Regions from separate parts of the Aneurinibacillus uraniidurans genome, predicted to be linked through region 1. Evidence: predicted binding sites of a transcription regulator. Region 1 holds the regulator's gene; each other region holds the start of a gene.
What was found. Region 1 encodes CtsR, which represses protease genes until heat stress. Its sites were predicted from a motif close to ATGGTCAATAAAGGTCAAACA; they were not measured.

Region 1 (7,140 bases):
TTCTTGTGGAAAACAGCTATTTTGTTTGTTTATTTACTATGTAAATGCTTTGTAAAGATAGATTAAAGATAGAGTTAAATGCCTTGTTCCACCCCCATAAAGTGCTTTACTATGAATGTCGAGCGAGACACCAAAAAAACTAGTAGAGCTCATCTACTAAAACTACTAAGGGGGATTCTTGCAGTGTTAAAAAAATTAGGGGTATTAGCAGCTACAGGTATGATCATGACAGCTCTTACTGGCTGTGGTTCTAGTAGTAACGATCTTACAACAAATAAAGACACGGCGAAACCAGGTAGTGAGAAAGCAGCTAGCGGAGACGCTGGACTTTTAAATGGAGCAGGTTCTACATTTGTAAATCCGTTGTTCTCTAAAATGTTCAGCGAATATTCCAAAGAACATTCGGATGTAAAAGTAAACTATCAGTCTATCGGTTCTGGCGGTGGTATCAAACAACTTACTGCTAAAACAGTTGACTTCGCAGCTTCTGATGCTCCAATGAAGGAAGATGAGTTGAAAGCAGCAGGCGGTAACGTACTTCATATCCCGGTAACACTTGGTGGTGTAGCGATCGCTTACAACCTTGAAGGTGTGAAAGACCTGAAGTTGACTCCTGAAAACATTGCAGACATCTATAATGGCAAGATCAAAAAATGGAACGATCCAAAAATCGCTGCGGACAATAAAGGCGTAGCACTTCCAGCAACTGATATCTTCCCGGTACACCGTTCTGACGGTTCCGGTACTACACATATCGTAACAACATATTTAAACACAGCTGTGCCAGCAAAATGGACGAAAGAGCAGACAGGTAAATCTGTTAAATGGGCAAACGTAGGCACAGGAGCAAAAGGTAATGAAGGTGTAGCAGGTCAAGTACAAAATACACCAGGTTCGATCGGCTATGTCGAGCTGGCGTACGTAATTCAAAACAACATGACAGCGGCGAGTATCAAAAACAAAGATGGTCAGTTCGTAGCTCCAACTCTTGAAACAGTAACATCGGCAGCGAAAGGCGCACTGACAACGATTCCAGCAGATCTGAAAGTGAAACTGAGCAATCAGCCAGGTAAAGACAGCTATCCAATCGTAGGTACGACATGGGTACTTGTTCCAGAAAACCTGACAATGGACAAAACAAAAGCAGAAAAAATGCTGACTATGCTTAAATGGGCTGTAACAGACGGTCAGAAATATGCAAGTGAACTGAACTACGCTCCGATGCCGAAAGAACTGCAAGATAAAGGCGTAGAAGCACTGAAAAAAGTAAAAGTAAACGGCGAAGCTGTACTGAAATAAAAAAGAAAGTAGAGGAGAGCGTGCAAAAAACTCGGAATGAGTTTTTTGCCGCTTTTTTCAAGGAAGAGGAGTGTATCTCTTGAAGAGACGATATGGAGACCAGGTGTTTAAGGCTGTTGCATATGTTTTTGGATGTTCCATCATTGCAATGCTAGGTATTATGCTGTGGGAGATGTTTCGCGGTTCTAGTTTTGCGATTGACAAGTACGGACCGAGCTTTCTTTTCAGCAAAGCATGGGATCCGGTAGCAGAAGAATTCGGGGCATGGCCCTTCATTTATGGCACAATCGTATCGTCCCTCCTTGCCCTTGCAATTGCGACACCGATTAGTGTAGGGATTGCGATTTTCCTGGTAGAAATCGCGCCAAAGTGGTTCCGTGATGTGATTGGCTTTTTGATTGAACTTCTGGCGGCTATTCCGTCGATTGTATATGGTTTGTGGGGGATTTTCGTTTTATCCCCAATTATTCGTGAATATATAGCTCCGCTGTTTATTAACACACTGGGTACATTCATTCCATTTTTCCGCGGTCCATCCTTCGGGGTAGGGATTTTTACAGCGGGTGTTATTCTAGCGATTATGATCATCCCGACGATCGCTTCGATCTCACGGGAGGTACTGATGGTTGTACCAGAGTCGCAGCGCGAAGCAGCGCTGGCACTTGGGGCTACCAAATGGGAAATGATTCGCAAAGCTGTTCTCACCTATTCTCGTTCCGGTATTCTCGGTGCGATGATTATCGGATTAGGACGTGCGATTGGCGAAACAATGTCTGTCACTATGGTTATCGGAAATCGACCGGAAATTCCGGATTCTATATTTGACCCTGCCTATACAATGGCAAGCGTCATCGCTAACGAGTTTAATGAAGCATCGTCGAACTTATACTTATCTACTCTCATTGAGATTGGCTTCCTTCTGTTCGCGGTTACGCTGCTCGTCAACATTTTTGCGAAATTCCTCGTGTGGACGACTTCGCGAGGCGTACAGGAGGCAAAGTAATCGATGGAGAGTGTATTAAAAAGCAGCAATAACGTAGGATTCGAGAAATCCAACATTCGTCTCGGCCGCCGTCAGACCAAAAGCAAAGTGATGGTTGGGCTGACGATCCTTAGTATGATACTGGCGCTTACACCGCTGTTTAGCATTTTAGGGTATGTGCTGGTCAAAGGGATATCTGCCCTGAATTTTGACTTCTTCACTGAACTACCAGCTCCTCCAGGCGAGGTTGGTGGTGGGATGGCCAATGGTATTGTCGGTACATTCATTTTGCTTGGTCTTGCGTCTGTCATTGGTATTCCAGTCGGTTTAATGTCCGGAATCTTTCTGTCTGAATATGGACGCAATCGTTTTGGGAAATTTGTATCTTTCTTAACGGATATTATGCTCGGCGTTCCATCCATTGTCGTCGGGATTGTCGTTTATGGGCTTGTTGTCCTGATGATGGGTGGGTTCTCGGCTTACGCAGGTGGTGTGGCCCTGGCATTCATTATGATTCCAGCCGTTACCCGGACAACCGAAGAGATGTTGAAACTAGTACCAAACCATATGCGAGAAGCCGGTCTTGCACTTGGGATTCCACAGTGGCGTGTTATTATGAAAATCATTTTGCCAACAGCCCTGCGTGGGATTATTACCGGCGTCATGCTCGCGATTGCGCGTGTGGCTGGTGAGACAGCACCGCTTCTGTTTACAGCGTTCGGCAATATGTACTGGAATCATTCATTGAATCAGCCGATCGCGTCCATGCCTGTTCTAATCTTCAACTATGCGATCTCGCCGTATGCGGAGTGGCAAGCACAAGCATGGGCAGGTGCACTGACGCTGATCTTGATGGTAATCCTGTTGAACGTAACAGCGCGTGTGATTACGCGGAAGCGATAAAAAACCGAGGTGGAGAGCGCAATGATCGAAGCGAAAAACTTGAACTTGTGGTATGGGAATTTTCACGCCATTAAAAATATCAATATGACGCTGGAAAAAAATAAAGTAACAGCTTTTATTGGACCGTCCGGCTGTGGGAAATCAACGTTCTTACGTGCGATTAATCGGATGCATGAGGTAATTGAAGGCGCACGTGTAGATGGAGAACTCTTGCTAGAAGGCCAGGATATTTATGCATCTGACCTCGATCCTGTGACCGTACGTCAGCAGGTCGGTATGGTATTCCAGAAACCGAACCCATTTCCGACCATGTCGATTTATGAGAATGTGGCCGCAGGATTACGTATCAATGGCTTCCGCAACAAAAAGAAGATGGATGAGATTGTTGAGCGTTGCCTTACGCAAGCAGGTCTCTGGGATGAAGTAAAAGATCGTCTGAATAAAAATGCGATGGGTCTCTCTGGTGGTCAACAGCAGCGTCTGTGTATTGCACGTACGCTAGCAGTAGAGCCGGAAGTCGTTCTAATGGATGAACCGACATCCGCACTTGATCCGATCTCAACACAGAAAGTGGAAGAATTGCTGTATGAGCTGAAAAAGAAATACACGATTGTTATCGTGACGCACAACATGCAGCAGGCAGCGCGTGTGTCTGATCGCACGGCGTTCTTTCTCTTAGGTGAGATGATCGAGTACGATGAAACCGAAACAATTTTTACAAATCCGCAGGATAAGCGCACAGAAGATTACATCTCTGGCCGCTTTGGATAAGGAAGAGAAATCGAACGCCCCCAGTTCAGGCTGGTGAGGCGTTTTCTTTTTGCATAAATACAAGAATAGAAAGAGTTTTTTCCGTCGAGAATACAGAGGTATGGACTTGTTGCATTTTAGTATCGACATGATTATAATTAAAGTCAAAGAAAGTCAAAGTCAACAAAATGGTAAGGAGGTGCAGGCATGCGGAACATATCCGACATCATTGAACAACATTTAAAGCGGATTTTACAGCAGAGCAATGGTGCGGTAGAGATCCAGCGAGGTGAGCTGGCTGACAGGTTCCAGTGTGTACCATCCCAGATTAATTACGTGATCAGTACTCGATTCACCGTCGAGAAAGGGTATATGGTAGAAAGCAAGCGGGGCGGTGGGGGATATATTCGGATTCGTAAAGTTGAGATTCTGGATAACCAGCTCTTTTATCAGCTTTTGTTCGAAACCATTGGAGATAGCATCACAGCAGCTGCCTGCGACAACATTATCGTGAGACTTATGGAAGAACGGATTATTACGCCTAAAGAGATGAGTCTAATGAAAGCAGCTACGGGACGTGTGTTAACATCGATTCCTGTATCGCTTCGAGACTGCATACGTGCAGATCTTTTGAAAAACATGCTTACTGCGATTTTTCTATAATATATATACAGTCAGGAGGACGCCGTCTATGATTTGTCAGGAATGTCATCAACGACCGGCAACCCTTCACTTCACCAAAATTATTAATGGTGAGAAAACGCAGCTTCATATTTGTGAAGTGTGTGCACAGGAGAAGGGTCATATGTTCCCAGGTGGAATGAGTGATTTTTCGATTCATCACTTACTTTCTGGTCTGTTAAACCAATCGGGAAGCAATACGGTTTCCTTCCAACAGGCTGATCAGGAGAAGCCGCTCCGCTGTGATACATGCGGGATGACCTATCCACAGTTCAGCAAAAGTGGAAGGTTTGGTTGCAGTGATTGTTATGAAGCATTTGCTGAACGGCTTGATCCACTTTTTCGCCGGGTGCATGGAAATACTCGTCACAGCGGCAAGGTTCCTGAACGTTCCGGGGGTACGATTAAACTCAAAAAAGAAATGGATCAGTTGAAATACGAGCTTCGAATGTGCATTGAACAGGAAGAATTCGAAAGAGCGGCACAGCTGCGTGATCGAATACGCGAGCTTGAGCAGCAAATCGCACATTTGTAGGAGGGAAATCGCATGTCTTTCCAGAACTTTATAACAAATGCGGTAAGTGAGTGGATGAATGGGAATGGTGAAGATGCCGATATTGCTATTAGCAGCCGTGTTCGACTGGCTCGCAATATACAGGAATATCCGTTCCCGATTCTCGCAACTGACAGCCAGCTCGAGCAAATTACCGCTGCTGTCAGACAGGTAATGGAAGATGAAGATTTGAAGCGTCAGGGGCCGTTTGAGTTTATTCGAATGGATGAGTTGACTAGTCTTCAGAAACGTGTGTTGATGGAGAAGCATCTGATTAGCCCGAGTTTGATGGCTGATTCACGCGGGGGCGCTGTGCTTCTCAGTGAGAATGAGGCATTCAGCATCATGGTGAATGAGGAAGATCATCTTAGAATTCAATGCCTGTTTTCTGGTCTGCAGCTTCAGAAAGCATGGGAAGCAGCGAACCAAGTGGACGATATATTTGAGAAGCACGTGAACTTTGCGTTTGATGAGCGTCGGGGCTACCTGACGAGCTGTCCAACAAACGTTGGGACCGGTATTCGGGCATCGGTTATGATGCACCTGCCTGGACTCGTACTGACCAACCAGATTAACCGGATTTTATCTGCTATTGCGCAGGTAGGTCTAGTTGTACGAGGGGTGTATGGAGAAGGCAGTGAGGCGTCCGGCAACCTGTTTCAGATTTCTAACCAGATTACGCTCGGTCAGTCTGAAGAAGAAATCATTGAGAATTTGACCAGCGTAGCCCGTCAGATTATTGAACAGGAGCGTGCGGCTCGCAAGCATTTGATGCAGAATCGACGTCTTCCCTTAGAGGATCGACTCTGCCGCTCATATGGGGTCCTGACAAATGCCCGGATTATTGAATCTGACGAAGCATCTGAGAAGCTTTCGGATGTGAGATTAGGCATTGATCTAGGGATTATCCGCAATATTCCGCTTTCGGTCATGAATGAGCTGACAATTATGGTCCAGCCGGGTTTTCTCCAGCAATATGCGGGCCAACAGCTTGACTCAGACTCGCGGGATGAACGTCGGGCCCGTTTAATACGTGAACGTTTGCAAGCTGCAATGGAATAATATGAAATATACGGAGGTGTTTGTGTATGATGTTTGGTCGTTTTACAGAAAGAGCACAAAAAGTCCTTGCCCTTGCGCAAGAAGAAGCGGTTCGCCTGGGTCACAAAAACATCGGGACTGAACACATTCTGTTAGGTTTGATTCGTGAAGGAGACGGCATTGCTGCAAAAGCACTGCAAGCACTTGGCCTTGGACTGGATAAAATTCAGGGCGAGGTAGAATCTTTGATTGGACGTGGCGGCGAGCAGCCGAGCAATATTAATTACACACCGCGTGCGAAGAAAGTGATCGAGCTTTCGATGGATGAAGCACGCAAGCTAGGCCACACGTATGTAGGAACTGAGCATATTTTGCTTGGCCTGATTCGTGAAGGAGAAGGTGTGGCAGCCCGTGTGCTGAACAACCTTGGAGTGAGCCTGAACAAGGCGCGCCAGCAGGTTCTTCAACTGCTAGGAAGCAGTGAAGCGATGTCTTCGCATCAGCAGGCATCAAGCAATGCGGCTGTAAATACACCGACGCTTGATGGCCTGGCGCGTGACCTGACAGCAGTTGCTCGCGATGGCGGACTTGATCCGGTAATCGGTCGAGCCAAAGAAATCGAGCGCGTGATTCAAGTGCTAAGCCGTCGTACGAAGAACAATCCGGTTCTGATCGGGGAGCCGGGTGTTGGGAAAACAGCCGTTGCCGAAGGTTTGGCACAGCGTATTATTAACAATGAAATTCCCGAAACGCTCCGTAACAAGCGTGTCATGACGCTTGATATGGGAACGGTTGTTGCCGGTACAAAATATCGCGGGGAGTTTGAAGACCGTCTCAAAAAAATCATGGATGAAATCCGTCAGGCGGGTAATATCATCCTGTTTATCGATGAGCTGCACACACTGATTGGAGCAGGTGGAGCTGAAGGGGC
Region 2 (7,140 bases), 1.6 Mb from region 1:
CTGGTGGTGAGCCGATCAGTTTAGAGACAGAATGTTTCTCCATGTATTCACTCATATCAAGGCGAATCATTGATTCTTTCGTGCCAAATAGCTCCTCGGCAAGCACACGGGTCAGCTCGGTTTTACCGACACCAGTCGGACCGACAAACAGGAACGAAGCAATTGGTCGATTTTTCGGCTTCAGTCCGGTGCGGCTGCGACGGATCGCTTTTGTTACCTGCTTAACGGCATCTGGCTGACCAATTACTCGTGCTGCAAGCTGTGCTTCCAGGTTCTGCATTTTTGTCTGTTCTGCGCTTTGCAATTTTCTAACCGGGATCCCCGTTTTTCGTTCAATAATGTCTTGAATATCTTCTACGGTTACATCCGTGCGTGCCACCTCGCCTTTATGACGATCAAGCTGTTCGAGAATGTGCATTTCTTCATCGCGAAGTTTGGCAGCACGTTCATATTCCTCTTTCACAGTAGCCGCTTGTTTCTCCTCGACAATCTCACGTAACCGTGCATGCTGCGCTTCTGTGTCATGCCCGGCTGTGCGCAAGTTCACTTTGGAACCTGCTTCATCAAGCAGGTCAATCGCTTTATCTGGCAGGAAACGATCCTGGATGTAACGATGTGACAGCTCAACGCAGGCACGAATCACTTCATCCGAATACGCCACTTCATGATACGCTTCGTATTTCGGACGCAGACCTTGCAGAATTTTGATCGCTTCTGGGACAGTTGGTTCTTTGACCATGACCGGCTGGAAGCGACGTTCGAGGGCAGCGTCTTTTTCAATCTGACGGTATTCTTTCAGTGTCGTTGCTCCGATTACTTGCAGCTCGCCCCTTGCAAGCGCTGGTTTCAGAATGTTGCCTGCATCCATTGAGCCTTCTGCTGAACCAGCACCGACGAGTAGATGAATTTCGTCAATGAACAAAATGACATTTTTACGTGCCTGTAGTTCGGTAATAATTTGCTTCATTTTTTCCTCGAATTGTCCTCGGATGCCCGTGCCTGCGACAAGTGAAGCGACATCGAGTGTATACACAACTTTATTGCGAAGTTTGGTTGGAACGTCTCCGTCAGAAATTCTGACAGCTAATCCTTCAGCGATCGCGGTCTTTCCGACGCCTGGTTCACCGAGTAAGACCGGATTGTTTTTCGTGCGACGGTTTAAAATTTCAATAATGCGCTCAATCTCATGATCGCGGCCAATTACCGGATCAATCAACCCGGCTTTTGCTGCTTCGCTCAAATTGCGTCCTGCGCTATCAAGAATGCCACCTTGCTGCGGTACAGCCATTGGTGAATGTTCAGCTCCCATCCCTTCGTTGGCAGGCGGCATTGAGAATCCTTTAAAAAGTGCATCCATGCCCGAGAAATTCGGGAATGACCCAGCTCCTGCTGGCATGCCCATTTTATTTGCAAATGTTGTATAGCAGTCACGGCAGAGATGCACCTTCTGCGTGTGATTTTGACGCTGCATCGTAACAAATACATGCGCCTGTTTTTGATTGCAGTTTTGACAAAGCATATGTCTGCCTCCTTTATTGTATCTGTTTTATCTGACATTGACTTTCTTTGACCTTATAGTTTGATTATATACTGACCTTTCCTGACTTTCAAGAGGTGCTGCAAAAATTGTTTATAATGAAAAACGGAGTTAGCTCCATCGTAGATACGATGTATAAGCCAACTCCGCTGCAAGTTTAAAAACGTTTTACGATCTGGAACAGAATTGTCGTAACAATAAGTGCCCCAACGGCTACAATCACAAACGTCATATATGTCCCTTCTTCCTGATAATGCTGTATTCTGCTCTTATCTTACCATATAAACATTTTATATGTTAGATTCACAGTGTAAACCGTGCCAATCCTGACAAACATATGGTTTTTCTTGCAATCAATCATATATTATCTTACTATTCTATATAATAATGAGAGAATTGGTGAGGAGGAAAGCACTTTTGAATAGGTTCAGCAAGCGATCGGTTCATTATGGTTGGATCATTCTTATCCTAATGACGCTTACCATCCTGGCAAGCATGGGGCTCGGACGCTTTTCTTTTGGTATTATGATTCCATTTATTCGCAATGATATGCAATTGTCTTACGCTTTAGTTGGCTATTTAACCACTGCACTTTTCTCTGGCTATCTTGTTGGCTCACTACTGGCGGGATCGTTTATTCATCGTTATCAGCATCGCCGGACGATTGTTTGCGGATTGTTCATCTTTTCCTCTGTACTATTTATTTTTTCACGTATAACCAGCTTTGCCGCGATGATTGTACTTGTGTTTCTACTCGGCTTCCTCATTGGTATCCTGAACATTTCAGCGCTTGGTCTTTTATTTAACTGGTTTGCAGACCGTAAAAAAGGGATGGCCCTTGGCATTGCTAATGCCGGTGGCGGTGGCGGCATGGTATTTAGCGGGATGTTTGTCCCGTATATGGTAAGCTACTCGCAGGCAGACAACGGGTGGCGGAACGCAACCTTGTTGTTTTTCGGCTTTTCGGCTGCCATCTGGCTCTTCTGTATGTTGTTTTTACGGAATAATCCTACTGAAGTGAAGCTGAGCAAAATCGGGGCAACAGATCCTTGCATACATACGGAGTCAAGTACGCCAGAACATAGCGGCGAACAGGAGGAGACTACCTTCCGCGCTTTGTTTCGCAATCCTGTATTTATGATGCTTGGGGGCAGCTATTTTTTATGGGGATTTAGCTATTTGATCTTTACTACTTTTCTAGTGGATTATTTAATGGAAGGGCTGAATTATTCCAAAATAGAAGCAGGCGGATTATTCTCCCTTGCTGGCATCTCTAGCATTGTAAGCGGATTCATTTGTGGTGCCTTATCCGATCGATTCGGGCGAGTGCGAGTTCTGACCTGGATATACAGTGTACAAAGTACGCTACTTCTACTTCTCCTACTCCCCCATCCAGTTACAATAACAGGATCTATATTTTTGTATGCGCTTACGTTATGGGGTGTTCCGACCTTAATGATGGCAAGTGTAGGCGACTTTCTCCCACCACGGGCTGTCCCGACCGGAATGGGGTTTCTGACTTTGTTTTTCAGCATCGGGCAGGCACTTTCTCCGCTTTGCACTGGCTGGGTCGTATCTGTTACCCATTCCTATACGACCTCCTTCTTCATCTCAGCTATTTGCTGCGCAGTCGGTGCATTATTGTTGATGGGGTTGGCGCGAAAACAGTACCTTGTAGCCAAAAATGATGCTCTATCTGTTTCTAAATCACTTTAAAACTCATGCAAAAAGGGGAAGCTAATTTGAAACGAATAGTTCCAATCATGTTATCGAGTGTTTTTTTACTAACAACTGGGTGTACTCCAGTTAATAAAACGAATGACAAAGAGATAAAAAGCGAAACTAAAGACAGTCAAAAGAAAAGCGATAAAAACAGTTCAGTAAATACCTCTGTCGATCGAAAACATGATTTTACCTATCTTGAACAATTACCAAAAGATAAACTAGAGACGTACAACCAATTTCTAGAGGATGGTAATCTCGATCATTTAACAGATTTCACACCAGAACAGATTGTCTTACTCTATATGAACTTAGTATTGAAACATGAAACTGATAAAATATATGCGCTAACTTACAATAATGGTCAACTTCCTTCTCTTGATAGATTCAAAGATGAATACGACCATTACTTATCTGAATATTTAAACGAAGATTATTTAGCATATCGATTTTATGACTCCATTTCAGTAGATGAGGAAACAAGAAAAAAGGACAGCCTTGTGGTCCAAATTAAAATTACGTATGGGACTACAACACGGGTTGTAAATTACGGATTAAAAAGGGAACAAAATGTTTGGAAACTGGACTTATACCATTTAGTAAAAGACTCAAAGAAAAGGGCAAAAAAATGTGAAGAAGCAGGAAGCTGATTGGTCGCTCCCTGCTTTTTCCCACTTGTATTCATCTGTTTCTAAGTTGTTTTCAATTATGAATGGTTTACAATTCGAACCGTAACAAGCTTACTTCCTACTTTTACTTGTTCCCCTGTCACTAGCTCATTACATACACGTAACGAATTCATAAGCAGGTTTTCCTGCAAGAGACTCTCGTAGCGTACCACGACTTGCTTCATTTCCTCATCCATGCTCATCTCGATATCAATCCGTAAGTTAACCGGTAACTGTAATTTCTTGCGGTATTCTTGAATCGCACGAAGTAATTCACGAACCAGTCCTTCCTGAACAAGTTCTTCTGTTAGCATCGTATCAAGAATAACGGTATATGGTCCGCTTGATGCGACAGCAAATCCTTTGTGTGGAACTTTTTCAATCTGTACATCTTCTGCGGTGATTGTAAGTGTCGTACCAGCAGGCGTTTGAAAATTAGCTTCTCCCCTATCCACAAACGATTTAGCTTGTGTATTCGTTAGACTTTGCAGCCACTGATTCACCTGATTGGTCTCCGCTCCAAACTTCGGACCTGCTTTTTTGAAATCCAATTTTAGCTTATACGACACGAAGTTCTCATCGTTTTGGATAACATGAAATGCTTTTACGTTTAATTCTTCTTTTATAATGTCACCATAAGCATCCCACTGAATGTCCTGGTTGTGCGTTACGATTAGTGACAGACTCGCTAATGGCTGCTTAACTTTTAAGGAAGCGGTATTTCGGATACTGCGCCCGACTTCCACAACCTGCAATACCGCATTCATCTCTTCTTCAAGCTTCGCATTAATTTTTGCTTCATTATAATCCGGATAGTCAGTTAGATGAACACTTCCGCCTTCGAGATTGGTATACATATCTTCAGCTATGAAAGGTGTAAAAGGCGCTAACAACTGACTTGTTTTTACGAGTACCTCATGCAACGTTGCATACGCCGCCGCTTTTTCCTCGCTCATCCCTTGCGACCAGAAACGGTCCCGTGAACGACGAACATACCAGTTACTCAGCTCCTCTACGAATGTGGCGATTTCCCGTGCTGCACTCGTAAATTGATAATCCTCCAGGCTTTCTCTAACTCGTTTGATCGTGCTGTGTAAACGGGACAAAATCCATTCATCCAGTTTAGTCCGAGCTTGCTTATATTTCTTATCTGGTTGATACTCGTCTAGGTTTGCATATAACACATAAAACCCGTATACATTTACAATCGTATCAATGACTTTGGACTTTGCTTCCTGTACGACGCGTTCAGAAAACCGTTTCGGATTCCACGGTGCGCTATCTGCTAGCAGCGCCCACCGTAATGCGTCTGCGCCAAACTTCCGGATTAAGTCAGCTGGTTCCAAGGCATTTCCTTTACTCTTGGACATTTTCTGGCCGTTCTCATCTAATATGTGACCAAGTGATAGCACACGCTTATACGGCGCTTTTCCGGTAAAGAGTGTAGATACAGCCAGCAGGCTATAAAACCAGCCGCGTGTCTGGTCAATCCCTTCGATCACAACATCAGCCGGAAATTGTTTCTCGAATTGCGCTTTGTTTGCAAATGGATAGTGATACTGTGCAAACGGCATTGATCCACTATCAAACCACACGTCAATCACTTCCGGGGTACGCGTCATCGCAGCACCGCACTTCGTACAGCACAGTTTGATTTCATCGACGTATGGCTTGTGCAATTCAATGGACTCTGTAACCGGATGAGTCGCATGATCTTGCAGCTCCTGTATGCTTTTCGGGGCGTATTGATGATCACACGCCTGGCATTGCCACACATTGAGCGGTGTTCCCCAGTATCTGTTTCGACTAATGTTCCAGTCGACCATGTTTTCCAGGAAGTTTCCGAATCGCCCGTGCTTAATATGATCGGGATACCATGTTACGCCTTCGTTATTCTGGATGAATTGCTCTTTTACAGCGGTTGTTTGAATGAACCAGCTCTCATTTGCATAGTACAGCAATGGTGCATCACAGCGCCAGCAATGTGGGTAGCTGTGCTCGTGTTTTTCTTTATGGTACAGCAGACCTTTATCTGCTAAATAACGAATGATATCGACATCACAGTCTTTTACAAACCGGCCCTGGAATAAAGGGACTTCGCTCGTGTATCTTCCCTTTCCATCCACTACATTTACGAAAGAAAAGCCATTCTCGCGAATCACTTTGTAGTCATCTTCTCCGTACGCTGGCGCAATATGAACGATGCCAGTACCGCTTTGTTCTGTGACATAATCAGCCGTTACTACTTGATGTCCTTTTTCCACATTAACAAAGTCAAATGGCGGTACATAAGCAAGACCTGCTAGTTCCTTTCCTTTGTGCTCGGATAATACCGTATATTCCTGCTGTAAAACTTGTTCAGCTCGTGCCTTCGCAACAATATAAATGCAGTCTCCTTCTTTGACTCGTACGTACTCCAGATCAGGATGAACAGCTAGCGCTACATTTGCCGGAAGTGTCCATGGTGTTGTCGTCCAGCCTAAAAAATACTCATTCTTGCGGTCTTTCACTCTAAATTTAGCAGTAGCCGTTAAATCTTTGACGTTCTTATAGCCTTGTGCCACTTCATGCGAGCTAAGAGACGTTTGGCAGCTTGGGCAATACGGAGATACTCGGTGCCCTTTATATAATAAGCCTCGCTCATGCAAGGTTCCAAGAATGTTCCAAACGCTTTCGATATACGCATTATCCAGCGTGATATATGGGTTATCCATATCTACCCAGTATCCGATTTGCTCGGTAAAATCACGCCATTGCTTCTCGTACGTGAATACACTCTCCTTGCATTTCTCAATAAACGCTTCGACTCCATAGTTCTCGATTTCATGCTTACCCGAGATGCCGAGCTGCTTTTCTACACCAAGCTCAACCGGTAATCCATGCGTATCCCAGCCAGCTTTGCGGATGACTTGATGACCTGTCATCGTTTTGTAGCGCGCCACTACATCTTTAATGGTTCGCCCTAATGCATGCCCGACATGAGGAAGCCCGTTTGCTGTTGGCGGCCCTTCATAAAATACGAAGGATGGTTTCCCTTCCCGATTTTGAATCGATTGTTGAAAGGTGTTTTGTTCTTTCCATTGCTCATGAATCCGCTGTTCTCGCCCTGTGGCTGACTCTTTTACATTGACCTCTTTCATGTGATACCACTCCTTTTTGGGATTACAAAGCACACAAAAAACCCGCCCCTATGACTAGGGACGGGTTCACCCG
Region 3 (7,140 bases), 520 kb from region 1:
GCACATAATTCTCCCGATGCCGAATATACGAAACAATTGCCTCTGCTTTACTTTTGCCTCCGGCGATAGCTAATACAGAAGGAATCATATGTACATTTTCCATCTGCATCCCCACCGTACTCATGCGGTACACAAGCTCGCCAGCCCGGTTGAAATAATACCCAAACACTTCCGAAACAGCCTGACATTCTTGTAGTATATGAGTAACATTCTCATTTAAACCGCGTCTGCGGGACATTTCAGAAGCGACTCCAATGCCGTGAACGAGTACGTCTGTCTTGGCAATAAGTTCGAGAACTTCTGCAATTCCTGGGTCCCGTTCGATGTTGCGGCGCACATCTTCTTCTATCATGTCGGGCAGATATAGCAGCCGATAGTTAGCTCCTGCATGACTGGCAAGTTCAGCCGCCACCGTATTCGCTTCAAGCTCCACGTTTTCGCCAAGCGCACCTCGAGCCGGAACAACCGTTATCTGATCTGCCTGTGAAAATAATCGAACCACCCGTGCCATTTGCGCAACGGTTGTACCACCTGCCACAGCAACTACTCCATGTCCGGGAAGAAGCTTGTTCAATTCCTCTGCCGCCTGCCGTGCTAAATCTCCCTTTACCCATTCATTCACATCGGCGTCTCCCGGTACAACAACGACACGCCTAATCTGCAGCAAGCGTTCTGCTTCTCTCTCGCGTTCACGTATGCCTCCAACTTCCTTCCAGAAGGAATGAAGCTGCTCAATCATCTTCTCTCCGTCCGGGGTGACAAACATTCCAGCCCGGTTCGAATCAAGCAGGCGCTGTTCCCTGAGAAATTCGACTTCTCGTCGAATGACACGCTCTGTGCTGTTCATCATATCTGCAAGCATGCGTCGGCCGACCGGTTGAAGCAAGCGAATCTGGCGTAAAATATGGTAACGTTCTTCCATTATGGTCAATGCTTCCGGCACCATGCGCTGTAACAGAAGCATCCCATTTATATCTTCCATGTTTTTCATCCCTTTAAAGGACAAAATATGTCCCGCACAGATAAAATATGTCCCATTAGTATGAAGAAAAATACCTGTATATATACAGGCGTTTTTCTTACCTTCATTCTAACAGAAACAAGAAAATTCTTCAAGGCACTAGAAGCGCTTCCGTTTCGATGAGGAATCGATATTTAACTCTTCTCGATATTTCGCGACCGTGCGTCGGGAGATATCGATTCCTTCTGCTACCAGCATATCGGTAATCTTCTGATCAGAAAGCGGCTTCTTCTTATCTTCCGCTTCCACCATTGCCTTGATTTTCTCTTTAATCGTGATAACGGAAGAAGCTTCTCCTCCATCTGTACTCTTTAGCCCGGTTGTAAAAAAGTATTTCAACTCAAACAATCCTCGTGGTGTCTGCACATACTTATTACTAGTTGCCCGGCTAATCGTTGATTCATGCAATCCCACTTTTTCGGCTATATCTCGCAATGTCATCGGCTTCAAACCAGAAATTCCTTTTTCAAAGAACGCTTGCTGTTCTTCTGCAATCGCCTGCGTTACTCTAAATAGCGTCATGCGCCGCTGTTCAATGCTGCGAATCAGCCAAAGTGCCGAGTTCAATTTATCCTGAATGTAGCGCTGTGCCGGATCTGGCTCATTTTTTTGCAGCATCTGCTGATAAAAACGGTTAATGGTCAAATTCGGCAATCCACCTTCATTCACCATAACCACATATTCCCCTGCTACTTTTTCGATCGTAACATCTGGGACAATATAACGCGGCGTTCCGTGTGCGAACTCTGAAGCCGGACGCGGATTCAATGTGCGTAAATAGTCAGCAGCCTGCTGCACTTCCTGCGGTGTTACCTGCAGGGCCTGTGCAATCTTCTGATAGCGCTTTTCTGCCAGATCTTCTAAGTGGTGTTCCACAATAGCAGAAGCCAGCACATTTTCTTCCGGCTCATCTTTGAGTTGAAGCAACAAACATTCTGCAAGCGAACGAGCACCGACTCCAGTCGGCTCCAGGCTTTGAAGAACCCAGATCATTTCCTCTACCTTTTCCGGCTCTGTTCCAAGAAGTTCTGCAGCCTCCATTTCAGAAATAATCAAGTAACCGTTTTCATTTACGTTACCAATAAGGAAATGAAGGATACGACGCTCAAGTGCGGTCAGATTGCGCAGCATAGACACCTGCTCCATCAGATGGCGTTCAAGTGTAATGGCTTCTCCCGAGATGAAATTAAACGGATCATAATCCGAGTTACCAGCTCCGCCTCGTGTATAGTACGTGTCATCTCCGGTTGCATTTGCCCGCATATATTCGCGCCAATCAATGTCTGTTGTGGTGTCTTTAGCCGCAGGGGTTGGCATCTCCTGCGGACGATCAATATCAAGTACCGGATTCTCATTTGCCTGTTGTTGTAAAAAGTCAACCAAGTCCACTGCCGAGTATTGGAGAATGGTTATTGCCTGCCGCAACTCAGGTGTCATTACAAGCTTTAATGTCTGCTGCTGATACAAACCGAATCCCATTTGCATCGGGCATCACCTTCTTTCCACAAAGCTATCCTGTTTTTGTCTCTATCTCTCTCTTTTTTTATCCCACACGTAGCAGGTTTGACTAAAATCTTGTAGTCCCCTGCTCTTTTGTTCTATTTTTTATATTATACAACAATTCTCATTAGTTTCTATAGCAAAAATCTTGCCAAGAGAAGGGAAATGCTTTTTGAATTGGATCGGGTAACCCCGCAGCCCATTAAAACAAGCTTTTTCGAGCACAGGCACGGTCACACTCCATATTTGTACAGTTCATCATTTGTTCGAGTGTACATTCGAGATGATGTACGGAGCGCTTGGCGAATACGATGGGAACGTTTCGCTTTTTCGCATCTGCTTTGACCCGCTTTGCCAGATTGTGATTAATGAAATCGGTAAATACAATAACCCCCTTGACCATCTGTGGCAGTTCATAAGCCTGATCCTTCTTCTTACGGCCCGACACATGGATCAGTTTACCGTCCAGTTTCTCTTCTAACATATGTATGATATTGCCCAATCGATCCGCACCAATGACTACGTATGACATCTGTTTTTCCTCCCTGACCTTATATGCTATTATTTGTATCTTACTATAATTGATAAAGATTATCAATTTCGTTTATTATTTTCAACAAGAATTTTGCAGAAACATGGTACAATGAATAACGCAACAATTTATATGGAGGGATCTTGTGACAATGATGCACAAAAAATGGATCGGGAGTATGAGTGCTTTGCTTCTCGCAAGCTATATGCTTGCAGGCTGTTCATCTACTACAACAGAACCGAACAAACCACCAGCAAAACCAGCGCCAGCGCAGGCAGACACAACATCTAAATCACCTGCTGCCGCTTCAACACCCGATGCTCCACAGACTAAACAATCAACACTTACACTTGAAGGTTCAGCACAGCCCATAACACTAAAACGATATGACGCACATACTTCTCTTCCGTTCCGCACGTACTATCCGCAAGATATGATTGCGGAGAAAAAGGGAGACGGAGTCCAATTCACGGCGAATTTTGATAATAAGCGTAATGATGACATGTTTATCAAAGTTGAATTTCCACCTAATCTTTCTTCTGAGCAAGCAGCCGTGACCTGGGTAAAGAAAAATAAAGAGGTAACTAACGAAGCAGCTGAAAAAAACTATACTTGGACCAAAAAAGAATTTAACATCGACAGCATCAAAAACGGAGCACCGTATGGCGGTAGTGCATTGATTGGTGAACACAATGGCAAATATTTCATCGTCACCACCTACATGCCTGTAGAAGCAGCTGAAGGAATTGGCGTTCGAGCCGATAAAATTTTGGACGAGTGGGTTTGGGCAGATAACCAGAAACCACTGATTCAAAAATAAAAAAACGAGTGCAGGTCTTCTCACAGAGAGAAGCCGCACTCGTTTTTTATACTAAATGTTTCGTAAAGAACTCCGTAGTCACTTCAAGGGCTTCCTGCAATTCCTTCGTATCCCCTTGATATGGATGAACGGTATTAAAAGTATGGCCTGCGCCTTCTACCCAATGCAGCGCAGCATCTTGTGCTCGCTCCGCAATGACTGGCGCTCCCTTTACAAGGCGGGCAAAATCGTCTCGTCCCTGCACAATCAGAAGAGGGGTAGCAAGCTCGGCAGCACGCGCCGGAATATCATAAGCAGCCGCATTCTGGTCAATATCATCGAGCACAACCTTTTCAATCGGCATGTTCTGCTTCGTGCGGCCATTCATAATATAACCCGTCCCCCCCTCCTCGATCTGGCGGCGTACATCTGCTCCGAACACATCTACATGTGAAATCCCATTCCAGGTGACAAGCGCAGCCATCTGACCTGGATGCGAGGCCGCATACAGAATGGTATCCCCTCCACCTTTGCTATGCCCCATAAGCCCAATACGCTCCGTATCCATATACGAAGCAAGCGGCAATTCCTTCGCCTTGATCGCGGCGATCAAAAAAGCAAGATCATCAAGTTCCTGCCGATATGTGTTGCGTCCAAACTTTTCTAATTCACCGAATGTTTCTGGGTCATCTCCAACACCATTGCCCGAGAAGTTAAAGGTTATCGCGACAAATCCATGCGCTGCGAGATGCTCCCCAATGCGCGGAAACATCCCCCAATCCTTGAATCCTTTAAATCCATGGCAGATCACAACAACAGGGTATATTCCTGCCCGATCAGCTTCACTCGCAACAAATACATCACCGCGAATGCTCAGCTCTTCTGTCCGCCACAATTGAAATGATTGCTTCAATATTTGCTTCCTCCTCGCTCATTTGCACAGTTATGCGAAGTAATCTGGCACGATATTGGAAGAAAAATTCGGAGGTGTCAGCGGTATCTCTTTACACGCCTGCACGTGGCGATTATATACGATCATTTGTCTCCCCATGTCTACCATTTCAAACACAAACGCCCGCTCTTTTAGTGTATAAAGAATGCGACCGATGGCGCACACTGTTTCTCCATCCAAATCGTTATACGTTAATTCTATCATTTTTCCGATATATTCATCATACTGCCTCATGTTTATACGCCCCTTTCGCTGTTCCATAACGATATCTATATTCGTCTTGCTGTTAATTATACATATTTTTTTAGATTATTCTGTACTTTCGACAAAGGTTCTCCTAATCTTCAATAAGTCGACAGACGTTTATCAGGATTAAAAAATGAAAAAAAAGCATATAACTAGTATGGTATAGTACGTGTTTTCATTTGACCTTTTTTGACCATCGTTGTACTATATACATATATACGAGAGGAGGAAGTATCAGTGAATTTGATTCCTACAGTTATCGAACAAACCAATCGTGGCGAACGCGCCTACGACATCTACTCCCGCCTTTTAAAAGACCGGATTATCTTCCTGGGTACAGGTATTAATGACCAGGTTGCCAATAGCGTGGTGGCGCAGCTTCTGTTCCTTACCGCAGAGGATCCGGATAAAGATATTAGCCTATACATCAATAGTCCAGGTGGCTCCATTACGGCAGGGATGGCGATTTATGATACAATGCAATTCATCAAACCGGACGTATCTACGATTTGCGTAGGGATGGCAGCTTCCATGGGTGCTTTCTTACTGACAGCAGGTGCGCCAGGCAAACGCTATGCGCTCCCAAACAGTGAAGTCATGATTCACCAGCCGCTCGGTGGGGCACAAGGTCAAGCATCTGACATTCAGATTGCTGCTACTCGCATTCTTAAAATGCGCGACAGCCTAAATCGCATCATTGCGGATCGTTCCGGCCAGCCGCTTGAACGAGTAGAGAAAGATACAGATCGCGACTACTTCATGAGTGCACAAGAAGCGAAAGAATACGGTCTTGTTGATAAAGTCATTGAAAGTCTCGACAAAAAGTAATACTCATCAAAAAAACCGGTAGCACATATGTGCATACCGGTTTTTTTGATTTCTATATGATGTGTACACCCTATTCTTCCTTCTGTACCATCTGCGTAAGATTCTTCACAGCCTCTTCCGCATCTGAACCATCCGCACTGATAATAATGTCCGTTCCCGTGCTGACAGCTAGGCTCATTACACCCATAATACTCTTCGCATTTACTTTCTTGTTGTCTTTTTCAATAAAGACTTCTGCCGCATAGCGGTTTGCTTCCTGAACGAAAAAGGCCGCCGGACGAGCTTGCAGTCCTGTTTTTAATTTTACTGTAACGCTTTCCTGCGCGTGCATGATACGCCTCCTACCCTAACTAGGCTAAAGTTTTTTTCAATTATACCATGATTATACGTATTATTCTTGCGATTTTACCTCATTAGCGCGTAATTTCGAGGCGATTTCGTTAATTTTTCGCAAACGATGGTTAATTCCCGACTTGCTAACCTTGCCGCTCGGCACCATCTCTCCCAGTTCAGCCAGATTCATGTCGCGGTGCTGAAGGCGAAGCTCTGCTACTTCCCGCAGTCGATCCGGCAAATTAGCAAGCCCCATATGGCGGTCAATCAGCATAATATTCTCGATCTGCTGCATAGCAGCCGCCACTGTTTTGTTCAGATTCGCCATGTCACAATTGTTCAGACGATTGGCCGAGTTTTTCATTTCTTTGACGATACGGACATCTTCGAAAAAAAACAGCGCCTGGTGAGCTTCAATGATCCGCAGGAATTCTGCAATTTTTTCGCCTTCTTTAATATACATAATGTGCCCTTTTTTGCGCTCGATACAACGGGCATTCAAATCAAAATAGTTTGCCAGCTCCACCAGCTTCTCGCAGTGCTCCTGGTGAGACGAGAAAACCTCCAGGTGATAGCTCGATGCCTCCGGGTGATTCACGGACCCACCTGCTAAGAATGCGCCCCGCAAATACGCACGTTTGCAGCATTCGTTAACAATAATGCTCGCTGATATTCCATAATAAAAGGTTCCTTCGATCATGATACCAAGATCTTCTAAAATCTCCCGCGCCTGCTGCGGAATGCGCACAATGTACACATTGTTCTTTTTCAAACGCATTTTTCTGCGTACAAGGAGCTCCGCGTTAATCTGGAAAATTGTTTTGACAAGCGAATAAATGCGCCGCGCAATCGCCGCATTCTCCGTCATTACATCAAGTACAAACCGCTTTCCGCCAAATTGAAGCGAACCATTCATTCGAATCAGTGCG

Region 2: the regulator CtsR is predicted to act here: its motif matches at 1,554-1,574, upstream of PO771_RS10615 (ATP-dependent Clp protease ATP-binding subunit).
Region 3: the regulator CtsR is predicted to act here: its motif matches at 5,227-5,247, upstream of clpP (ATP-dependent Clp endopeptidase proteolytic subunit ClpP).

Annotation. Positions count from the first base shown of each region.
Region 1 is NZ_CP116902.1:3,726,668-3,733,807, reverse strand. It holds gene pstS (phosphate ABC transporter substrate-binding protein PstS) at 184-1,299, shown strand; gene pstC (phosphate ABC transporter permease subunit PstC) at 1,379-2,302, shown strand; gene pstA (phosphate ABC transporter permease PstA) at 2,306-3,184, shown strand; gene pstB (phosphate ABC transporter ATP-binding protein PstB) at 3,206-3,955, shown strand; gene PO771_RS18800 (CtsR family transcriptional regulator) at 4,142-4,597, shown strand; gene PO771_RS18795 (protein-arginine kinase activator protein McsA) at 4,626-5,150, shown strand; gene PO771_RS18790 (protein-arginine kinase McsB) at 5,163-6,230, shown strand; gene PO771_RS18785 (ATP-dependent Clp protease ATP-binding subunit) at 6,257-7,140, shown strand, end outside.
Region 2 is NZ_CP116902.1:2,121,266-2,128,405, forward strand. It holds gene PO771_RS10615 (ATP-dependent Clp protease ATP-binding subunit) at 1-1,519, opposite strand, end outside; gene PO771_RS10620 (MFS transporter) at 1,955-3,253, shown strand; gene PO771_RS10625 (hypothetical protein) at 3,280-3,909, shown strand; gene ileS (isoleucine--tRNA ligase) at 3,966-7,067, opposite strand; T-box leader at 7,121-7,140, opposite strand, start outside.
Region 3 is NZ_CP116902.1:397,740-404,879, reverse strand. It holds gene PO771_RS02010 (sugar-binding transcriptional regulator) at 1-982, opposite strand, end outside; gene rpoN (RNA polymerase factor sigma-54) at 1,121-2,506, opposite strand; gene PO771_RS02000 (DUF2325 domain-containing protein) at 2,724-3,053, opposite strand; gene PO771_RS01995 (hypothetical protein) at 3,199-3,873, shown strand; gene PO771_RS01990 (alpha/beta hydrolase family protein) at 3,920-4,765, opposite strand; gene PO771_RS01985 (hypothetical protein) at 4,796-5,038, opposite strand; gene clpP (ATP-dependent Clp endopeptidase proteolytic subunit ClpP) at 5,288-5,878, shown strand; gene PO771_RS01975 (HPr family phosphocarrier protein) at 5,949-6,209, opposite strand; gene whiA (DNA-binding protein WhiA) at 6,270-7,140, opposite strand, start outside.